3 regions of the Streptomyces sp. NPDC030814 genome follow, and region 3 is predicted to be linked to each of the others. Evidence: predicted binding sites of a transcription regulator. Region 3 holds the regulator's gene; each other region holds the start of a gene.
The links. Region 3 encodes HrcA, which represses chaperone genes, less so after heat shock. Its sites were predicted from a motif close to TTNGCACTCNGNNNNNCNGAGTGCNAA; they were not measured.

Region 1 (3,276 bases), on a different contig from region 3:
CCTCGACATCGCCCGCCGGACCGGCGGGGCCGTGGAGGACGTGACCGACGAGCAGATCGTCGTCGCGATCAAGCTGCTCGCCCGGACCGAGGGGATCTTCGCGGAGACCGCCGGCGGGGTGACCGTGGGGGTCACCAAGAAGCTGATCGAGAACGGGCTGCTGGACCCGGCGCTGACGACCGTCGTGCTCAACACCGGTGACGGTCTCAAGACGCTGGACGCGGTCGCCGGGACGGGGCTCACCGCGACCATTCGGCCCAACCTCGATTCGTTCCGTGAGGCCGGGCTTGTGTAAGGCCTGGTAGTCGTTCGTCTGCGGGCCCGTGGGGGCCGGTCGCGCCCACGCGGCGGCAGCCGCAGATCCAACACAACCCCGCGCCCCATAGCTCTGCCGCACACACCCGGAGGTCACACGTCATGAGCGTCAGCGTTCGCATCCCCACCATCCTTCGCACCTACACCGGCGGTCAGGCCGAGGTGCAGGCCGAAGGTGCCACCCTCGCCGAGGTCATCGCGGACCTGGAGAAGAACCACACCGGGATCGCCGCGCGCGTCCTCGACGACCAGGGGAAGCTGCGGCGGTTCGTGAACGTGTACGTGAACGACGACGACGTGCGGTTCGAGCAGGGCCTCGAGACCGCAACGCCGGACGGGGCGGGCGTGTCGATCATCCCGGCCGTCGCCGGCGGCTGAACCCGTTCCGTACCCGTCGGTAGTAACCGTCGGTAACAGTGATTACGGACTGTTCATCGAATTGCCCCCACCGCGAGAGAAGCGGAGGGGGCAATTCTCTATGGTTGAGCACGGTACAGTTGGGGAACCCGGTCCGATCGTCATTGTGATTTCATGCCGGGTGCATATCCAATCGCGCCGCACGCCCTATATGAAGTAGCCAAAGTCTGTAGGGCATTTGCGTGTTTCGCTCCTTTTATGGGGCCCGACTTGCCCTGAATTCAGGGGAATTGTTCGTACATTCCCGACCGGGCCTGTCCAGATTTTCTCGTCCGATTGACCTGTTGCAGACGGCAGTTGGGCAGATACATTCAGCCGCGGTCGACGCGTTCCGGCGCACACCCCCAACCGTTGGGGGGTGAGGTCTGACCCGGGTCCGCGAAGTGCGGATCTGTGCAAGGGCCAGTAATAGGGGAGTTAGGCATGGCTCAGGGCACCGTCAAGTGGTTCAACGCGGAGAAGGGGTACGGCTTCATCGCGGTCGACGGTGGTGCGGATGTATTCGTCCACTACAGCGCGATCCAGATGGACGGTTACCGCACCCTGGAAGAGGGCCAGCGGGTCGAGTTCGAGATCTCGCAGGGTCAGAAGGGTCCGCAGGCGGACATGGTCCGTCTCGCAGGCTGAAGCAACGCGCCGGTTAGCAGCGACGTTCTTCGTTCTTCTCGGAGGGTCCGCGCCCCGTACTCGGGGTGCGGACCCTTCCGCGTGTCCGCACCCCGCCGAAGCGTCCGCCGACGGCCGCGCGGGCGGGGCGCGGACCGGGCGCGCAGGGGCGCGTTCACCTGCGGATCACCCGGAGGCGCTTGCACTCGACCATGCCGAGTGCTAATCATTGGCGTTAGCACTCTGAAGGTGAGAGTGACAACGAAGGACCGGGTCGGTGAGGCCCGCAGGCCAGGTGGGGCAAGGAACCACGAGGCAGGCGAGCCGTCCGTCGCGGGCGCGGGCGCGGTCCGAAGGAATCACCCCCAGTCCTGGAGGGACCACTTCACATGGCCAAGATCATCGCGTTCGACGAGGAGGCGCGGCGCGGCCTCGAGCGCGGCATGAACCAGCTCGCGGACGCCGTCAAGGTGACGCTCGGCCCCAAGGGCCGGAACGTCGTCCTCGAGAAGAAGTGGGGCGCCCCCACGATCACCAACGATGGTGTGTCCATCGCCAAGGAGATCGAGCTCGAGGACCCGTACGAGAAGATCGGCGCCGAGCTGGTCAAGGAAGTCGCCAAGAAGACGGACGACGTCGCCGGTGACGGTACGACCACCGCGACCGTCCTCGCCCAGGCGCTCGTACGCGAGGGCCTGCGCAACGTCGCCGCCGGCGCCAACCCGATGGCCCTGAAGCGCGGTATCGAGAAGGCCGTCGAGGCCGTCTCCGGTGCGCTGCTCGACCAGGCCAAGGAGGTCGAGACCAAGGAGCAGATCGCCTCCACGGCCTCCATCTCCGCCGCCGACACCCAGATCGGCGAGCTGATCGCCGAGGCCATGGACAAGGTCGGCAAGGAAGGCGTCATCACCGTCGAGGAGTCGCAGACCTTCGGTCTGGAGCTCGAGCTCACCGAGGGCATGCGCTTCGACAAGGGCTACATCTCGGCGTACTTCGCCACCGACATGGAGCGCATGGAGGCGGTGCTCGAGGACCCCTACATCCTCATCGCCAACTCCAAGGTCTCCAACGTCAAGGACCTGCTCCCGCTCCTGGAGAAGGTCATGCAGTCGGGCAAGCCGCTGCTGATCATCGCCGAGGACGTCGAGGGCGAGGCCCTGTCGACCCTGGTCGTCAACAAGATCCGCGGCACCTTCAAGTCCGTCGCCGTCAAGGCCCCGGGCTTCGGTGACCGCCGCAAGGCCATGCTCGGCGACATCGCCATCCTCACGGGCGGCGAGGTCATCTCCGAGGAGGTCGGCCTCAAGCTGGAGAACGCGACCCTGGACCTCCTGGGCCGCGCCCGCAAGGTCGTCATCACCAAGGACGAGACCACGATCGTCGACGGTGCCGGCTCCGCCGACCAGGTCGCCGGCCGCGTGAACCAGATCCGCGCCGAGATCGAGAACAGCGACTCCGACTACGACCGCGAGAAGCTCCAGGAGCGCCTGGCGAAGCTCGCGGGCGGCGTGGCCGTCATCAAGGCCGGTGCCGCGACCGAGGTCGAGCTCAAGGAGCGCAAGCACCGCATCGAGGACGCCGTTCGCAACGCGAAGGCTGCCGTCGAGGAGGGCATCGTCGCCGGTGGTGGCGTGGCCCTGCTCCAGGCCTCCCAGGTCTTCGAGAAGCTGGAGCTGGAGGGTGACGAGGCGACCGGCGCCAACGCCGTGAAGCTCGCGCTGGAGGCCCCGCTCAAGCAGATCGCCGTCAACGGTGGTCTCGAGGGTGGCGTCGTCGTGGAGAAGGTCCGCAACCTCCAGGTCGGCCACGGCCTGAACGCCGCGACCGGTGAGTACGTCGACATGATCGCCTCCGGCATCATCGACCCGGCGAAGGTGACCCGTTCCGCCCTGCAGAACGCCGCCTCCATCGCCGCGCTCTTCCTCACCACCGAGGCCG
Region 2 (3,276 bases), on a different contig from region 3:
GCAAGCGCCGTGCTCGCCGCAGCGGTCGTCGTGTCCGGGTGTGCCGGGGGAGAAACCGAGGGGACATCGAGGGGTGCTTCCCCCGCGACGAGATCCGCCGGGAGGAAGCCGCCGACGGTGGGCCCGGTCCGCGCCCGGCAGCCGAGGGAAGGGCGGCAGGGGCACCATGGACACGGAGGGCGGCGGGCGAAGCGGGGGCGCCGGCGGCGGCCCGCCCCTCGTGGCCTCGATGCGCCCAAGGCGCGGGCAACCGGTACGTCCGCCAGGCAGCCGCGCCGGGCGTACGTGTCGGTTGCCCCGTACGCCGCGCACGCCCCGTACGCCGCGCGGGTCGCCGCGGTGAGGCGGGGGAGGCCGGCGGAGGTGCCGCTCACCCCGGCTGGGCCGGCGAAGGAGAAGCCCGCCCTGAGTACCTGGGGCTGCCTGTGACCGTCCGCGGCCTCCGGACCCATCCCCTGCCCCTCGCACTGGCCGTCGCCGCCGCTCTCCTCCTCACCTCCTGCGCCGCCCACCCGACCCCGCGGCCGGCCATGCCGACGGCGGGGGCGACGGCAACCCTGGCCCTGGGGCCCGGCGACGGCGAGCCGGCCGGTGGACGCCCTGGAGGAACGGGTTCCGGCGGGAGGCAGGGCCCCTCCGGCGTGTTGGGCTCGGATGCGGGGTCGGGCGATCGCCCCGCTGGTTCGGGTGCTTCCCGCCCCGGTCCGGAGGGGCGGGGCGGCGGTCCTGACGCCCCGGGCCGTGGCGCCCCTGTTGCGCGCGTGCCCGGCCGTACCGTCCCACCGACCCGTCGCCGCGCCACCCCGCCCCGTGGCCGGACCCACTCGCCCGCGTACCGTCGCTGGGGGCTCTCCGCCCCGCTCGCCCGTGCTCCCGAGCACCCAGACCGGCCCCACGCACCGCGAGTCGTACGCGCCGGTCCGGCCCCCGTCGTCGACCGCATCGAGACCCGGGACAAGGTGGTGTTCCTGACGTACGACGACGGGGCGGCGAAGGACCCCCGGTTCGTGCGGATGGTGCGGGAACTGCGGCTGCCGGTCACCATGTTCCTCACGGACAGTGTCGTCGGCCCGGGCTACGGCCACTTCGCCCGGCTGCGCTCGGTCGGCGCCACGGTGCAGAACCACACCCTCGACCACATCGCCCTGCGCGGTCTGCCGTACGCCGGGCAGCGGGCCGAGATCTGCGGCCAGCAGGACAAGCTGAAGCAGCGCTTCGGTATCCGCCCCACCCTGTTCCGCCCGCCGTACGGCGTCTACGACACCACCACACTGCGCGCCGCCGCCGACTGCGGCATCGCCGCCGTCGTCCTGTGGCGCGCCTCCACGCAGGCCGACGACCTCCGCTCCACCGTCGGCGACCGCCTCCGCCCCGGAGACATCGTCCTCGCCCGCTTCAGGGGCCCGGACCAGCGGAACGGCACCACACTCACCGGGATGACGACGCGGCTCCTGCGCCGCGTCCAGGAACAAGGTCTGACGGTAGGTCGTTTGGAGGATTACCTCTGAAGGGTGGAACCTCACGGCCAGCCGGGGTCCGGCACCACGCCACGCGGCCGCAATTAGCAGTCCGCTTGACCGAGTGCTAACCACGGTCATAGTCTCAGGTCTGGCACTCCCCCCTGGAGAGTGCCAACTACGCGACGGGCAGGTCCGGCACCCGCGACGACGGATCCACCTGGTCGCCACCTCAGACAGTTAACCCCGTGAGATCTCCGAAGGGGGAGGTCGGATCGTGACGACCACCAGCTCCAAGGTTGCCATCAAGCCGCTCGAGGACCGCATCGTGGTCCAGCCGCTCGACGCCGAGCAGACCACCGCCTCTGGCCTGGTCATCCCGGACACCGCCAAGGAGAAGCCCCAGGAGGGCGTCGTCCTGGCCGTCGGCCCGGGCCGCTTCGAGAACGGCGAGCGCCTGCCGCTCGACGTCAAGACCGGCGACATCGTGCTGTACAGCAAGTACGGCGGCACCGAGGTGAAGTACAACGGCGAGGAGTACCTCGTCCTCTCGGCTCGCGACGTCCTCGCGATCATCGAGAAGTAGTTCACCTCTCGCGAGGCAGCCCCGCCGCCCACAGCGGCGCGTCACTTCGCGAAACACATTGCTTTGAGCTGCGCCCCTGGCCCCCGCGACCACCAAGAAGCCGGGCGCCCGGGGCGCAGTCTGCATTCACCCGAGATTTCCGAGAGGGCTCCCGCTGCCATGGCGAAGATCCTGAAGTTCGACGAGGACGCCCGTCGCGCCCTCGAGCGCGGCGTCAACAAGCTTGCCGACACGGTCAAGGTGACGATCGGCCCCAAGGGCCGCAACGTCGTCATCGACAAGAAGTTCGGCGCCCCCACCATCACCAACGACGGTGTGACCATCGCCCGCGAGGTCGAGATCGAGGACCCGTACGAGAACCTCGGCGCGCAGCTGGTGAAGGAGGTGGCGACCAAGACCAACGACATCGCTGGTGACGGCACCACCACCGCCACCGTGCTCGCCCAGGCGCTGGTGCGCGAGGGCCTGAAGAACGTCGCCGCGGGTGCCTCCCCGGCCGCCCTGAAGAAGGGCATCGACGCCGCCGTCGCCGCGGTCTCCGAGGACCTGCTCGCGTCGGCCCGCCCGATCGACGAGAAGTCCGACATCGCCGCCGTCGCCGCGCTGTCCGCCCAGGACCAGCAGGTCGGCGAGCTCATCGCCGAGGCGATGGACAAGGTCGGCAAGGACGGTGTCATCACCGTCGAGGAGTCCAACACCTTCGGTCTGGAGCTGGACTTCACCGAGGGCATGGCCTTCGACAAGGGCTACCTGTCGCCGTACTTCGTCACGGACCAGGAGCGCATGGAGGCCGTCCTCGACGAGCCCTACATCCTCATCCACCAGGGCAAGATCGGCGCCATCGCCGACCTGCTGCCCCTGCTGGAGAAGATCATCCAGACCAACTCCTCGAAGCCGCTGCTGATCATCGCCGAGGACGTCGAGGGCGAGGCCCTCTCCACCCTCGTCGTGAACAAGATCCGCGGCACGTTCAACGCCGTCGCGGTCAAGGCCCCCGGCTTCGGCGACCGCCGCAAGGCGATGCTGCAGGACATGGCCGTCCTCACCGGCGCCACCGTCATCTCCGAGGAGGTCGGCCTCAAGCTCGACCAGGTCGGCATCGACGTGCTCGGCACCGCCCGCCGCGTCACCGTCACCAAGGACGACACCACGATCGTCGACGGCGCCGGCAACTCCGAGGACGTCCAGGGCCGCGTCGCCCAGATCAAGTCCGAGATCGAGAACACCGACTCC
Region 3 (3,276 bases):
AACGCGTCCTTCAGCCGCGAGAACAACCCCTGCTGCCCCGGCTGGAACTGCCCCGTCGGCCGCTCCTCACCCCGCAGCACCGCCAGCTGCCGCAGCAGCTGCTCCTGCTCGGGGTCGAGTTTCGTCGGGGTCTGCACCTCGACGTGGACGATGAGGTCGCCACGGCCTCCGCCGCGCAGATGTGTGACACCGCGCCCGTGCAACGGGATCGACTGGCCGGACTGGGTGCCGGGCCGGATGTCGACCTCCTCCAGACCGTCCAGCGTCTCCAGCGGCACCTTCGTGCCGAGCGCCGCCGCGGTCATGGGGATCGTCACCGTGCAGTGGAGGTCGTCGCCGCGCCGCTGGAAGACGGCGTGCGGCAGCTCGTGGATCTCGACGTAGAGGTCGCCGGCGGGACCGCCGCCGGGGCCCACCTCGCCCTCGCCGGCCAGCTGGATACGCGTGCCGTTGTCGACGCCCGCCGGGATCTTCACGGTCAGCGTCCGCCGCGACCGCACCCGGCCGTCGCCCGCGCACTCGGGGCACGGGTTCGGGACGATCGTGCCGAAGCCCTGGCACTGCGGGCAGGGCCGCGAGGTCATGACCTGGCCCAGGAAGGACCGTGTGACCTGCGAGACCTCACCGCGGCCGCGGCACATGTCACAGGTCTGCGCGCTCGTGCCGGGGGCCGCGCCCTCGCCGCTGCAGGTGCCGCACACCACGGCCGTGTCGACCTGGATGTCCTTCGTCGTGCCGAAGGCGGCCTCGTCGAGGTCGACCTCCAGCCGGATCATCGCGTCCTGGCCGCGGCGCGTACGCGACCGGGGGCCGCGCTGGGACGCCGTACCGAAGAAGGCGTCCATGATGTCCGAGAAGTTCCCGAAGCCACCGGCGCCGAAGCCGCCCGCGCCGCCGCCGCCCGACTGGGACAGCGGGTCACCGCCGAGGTCGTAGACCTGCTTCTTCTGCGGGTCCGAGAGAACCTCGTACGCCGCGTTGATCTCCTTGAACCGCTCCTGCGTCTTCGGATCGGGGTTGACGTCCGGGTGCAGCTCGCGAGCGAGCCTGCGGAACGCCTTCTTGATCTCGTCCTGGGACGCGTCGCGGCGCACGCCGAGTACGGCGTAGTAGTCCGTGGCCACTTAAGACTCCGCCAGGATCTGTCCGACGTACCGTGCCACCGCTCGTACCGCTCCCATCGTTCCCGGATAGTCCATGCGCGTAGGTCCGACCACGCCCAGTTTCGCGACTGCCTCGCCGCCCGAACCGTAGCCGACCGAGACGACGGACGTGGAGTTGAGTCCCTCATACGCGTTCTCGTGACCGATGCGGACGGTCATGCCCGAATCCCCTGCCTCCCCCAGCAACTTGAGGAGGACGACCTGTTCCTCCAGGGCTTCGAGGACAGGTCGGATCGTGAGGGGGAAGTCATGTCCGAAGCGGGTCAGATTGGCGGTGCCGCCGATCATCAGCCGCTCCTCGTTCTCCTCGACCAGGGTCTCCAGCAGGGTGGAGAGCACCGTCGAGACGGTACCCCGGTCCTCGACGTCGAACGCCTCCGGCAGGTCCTCGACCAGCCGGGGCACGTCGGTGAACCGGCGGCCCGCGACCCGGCTGTTGAGCCGGGCCCGCAGATCCGCGAGAGACGTTTCTCCGAACGGCGCCGGGCAGTCGACCATCCGCTGCTCCACCCGGCCGGTGTCCGTGATCAGCACGAGCATCAGCCTGGCGGGGGCCAGCGACAGCAGCTCCACGTGCCGCACCGTCGAGCGGGTCAGCGACGGGTACTGCACGACGGCGACCTGCCGGGTCAGCTGGGCGAGCAGCCGTACGGTCCGCGCGACCACGTCGTCCAGGTCGACGGCGCCGTCCAGGAAGTTCTGGATGGCACGCCGCTCGGGCGCGGTCATCGGCTTGACGCCGGCCAGCTTGTCGACGAAGAGCCGGTACCCCTTGTCGGTGGGGATGCGGCCCGCGCTGGTGTGAGGCTGGGCGATGTAGCCCTCGTCCTCCAGCGCCGCCATGTCATTGCGGACCGTCGCCGGGGACACGCCGAGGTTGTGCCGCTCGGTGAGGGCCTTCGACCCCACCGGCTCCTCGGTGCCCACATAGTCCTGGACGATGGCGCGCAGCACCTGGAGCCTGCGTTCACTGAGCATTCGCGCACACCTCCAGCTCGTCTCCCGCGCGACTTCCCCCTTGGCACTCACCGCGGGCGAGTGCCAACACTCCCCGCCCAGTGTACGGCGGTGGGGTACGCCCCGGGCAAGGCCGGTCCAGCCATGTCATGCCGAGGTGTACCGACCTGTCCGGCGATGTCGCACCGCGTTCTACCGACGGGTACGGGCGGTCGAGGGGCCGCCGGCACCGGCGGAGGGTGATGAGGAACACGGATGCCGGGGCCGGGGGAACGCCGCGGGTGCCGCGGGCGCCAGGGGGCCTTCACCCGCTTCCGGGGACTAGCTTCGGGTCATGACGGTGACTTGGGAAGAGTGCGGGTGGGAGGGTCTGGCGCCACGGGTCGGACGGTGCCGCCTCCCCGGCTGGGACTGCACGGTCGGGCTGGTGATCGGGGACGGCGCGGCCCTGATGATCGACGCGGGTGCGAGCCTGGGGGAGGGCGCCCGGTTGCGCGGCCAGGCGCGTGAGCTGCTCGGCGGCACCCGTGTGACACATCTCGCGCTCACCCATTCCCACTTCGACCATGTCTTCGGGGCGTCCGCGTTCGCCGGGGTGGAGGTCTTCGGCGCGGTGGGCCTGGACGGCGTGCTGGCCTGCGAGCGGGACGAGCTGCGCGCCGACGCCGTCCGTCACGGGCTCGCCCCTCAGGACGCCGCCGAGGCCGCTGACCTCCTCGTACGGCCCCGCCACCACGTCTCGGGCGAGTGGACCCTGGACCTGGGCGGCCTCCAGGTGCTGCTGGCGAACGTGGGGCCTGGGCACACGCCCCACGACCTGGCGGTCCTGGTGCCCGGCTCGTCCGCCGCTCCCGAGATCGTCTTCTGCGGGGACCTGGTGGAGGAGTCCGGCGAGCCCCAGGCCGGTCCCGACGCGGTCCCGTCCCACTGGCCGGCCGCCCTGGACCGGCTCCTGGAGCTGGGCGGCGAGGACGCGCTGTACGTGCCCGGTCACGGGGCGGTGGTCGACGCGGCGTTCGTGCGGGCCCAGCGCGAGGCACTCGCACGCCGCTTCGGCGTGTCGGACTGAGCACGGGGGATTCCGGGCGCGGGTTCTCCTATCGTCATCCGAATGCGCCAGTACTCTCCGGATCTGACCCCACCGTGGAAGAAGCCC

Region 1: a site for HrcA is predicted at 1,538-1,564, ahead of groL (chaperonin GroEL). Genes of this name have one in related genera too.
Region 2: a site for HrcA is predicted at 1,562-1,588, ahead of groES (co-chaperone GroES). Genes of this name have one in related genera too.

Annotation. Positions count from the first base shown of each region.
Region 1 is NZ_JBVIDX010000017.1:164,915-168,190, reverse strand. It holds gene thrC (threonine synthase) at 1-295, shown strand, start outside; gene ACZ43N_RS30095 (MoaD/ThiS family protein) at 418-693, shown strand; gene ACZ43N_RS30090 (cold-shock protein) at 1,156-1,359, shown strand; gene groL (chaperonin GroEL) at 1,728-3,276, shown strand, end outside.
Region 2 is NZ_JBVIDX010000011.1:35,973-39,248, forward strand. It holds gene ACZ43N_RS23290 (polysaccharide deacetylase family protein) at 531-1,508, shown strand; gene groES (co-chaperone GroES) at 1,735-2,043, shown strand; gene groL (chaperonin GroEL) at 2,203-3,276, shown strand, end outside.
Region 3 is NZ_JBVIDX010000021.1:30,106-33,381, forward strand. It holds gene dnaJ (molecular chaperone DnaJ) at 1-1,124, opposite strand, end outside; gene hrcA (heat-inducible transcriptional repressor HrcA) at 1,125-2,141, opposite strand; gene ACZ43N_RS32345 (MBL fold metallo-hydrolase) at 2,455-3,189, shown strand; gene ACZ43N_RS32350 (DUF3097 domain-containing protein) at 3,232-3,276, shown strand, end outside.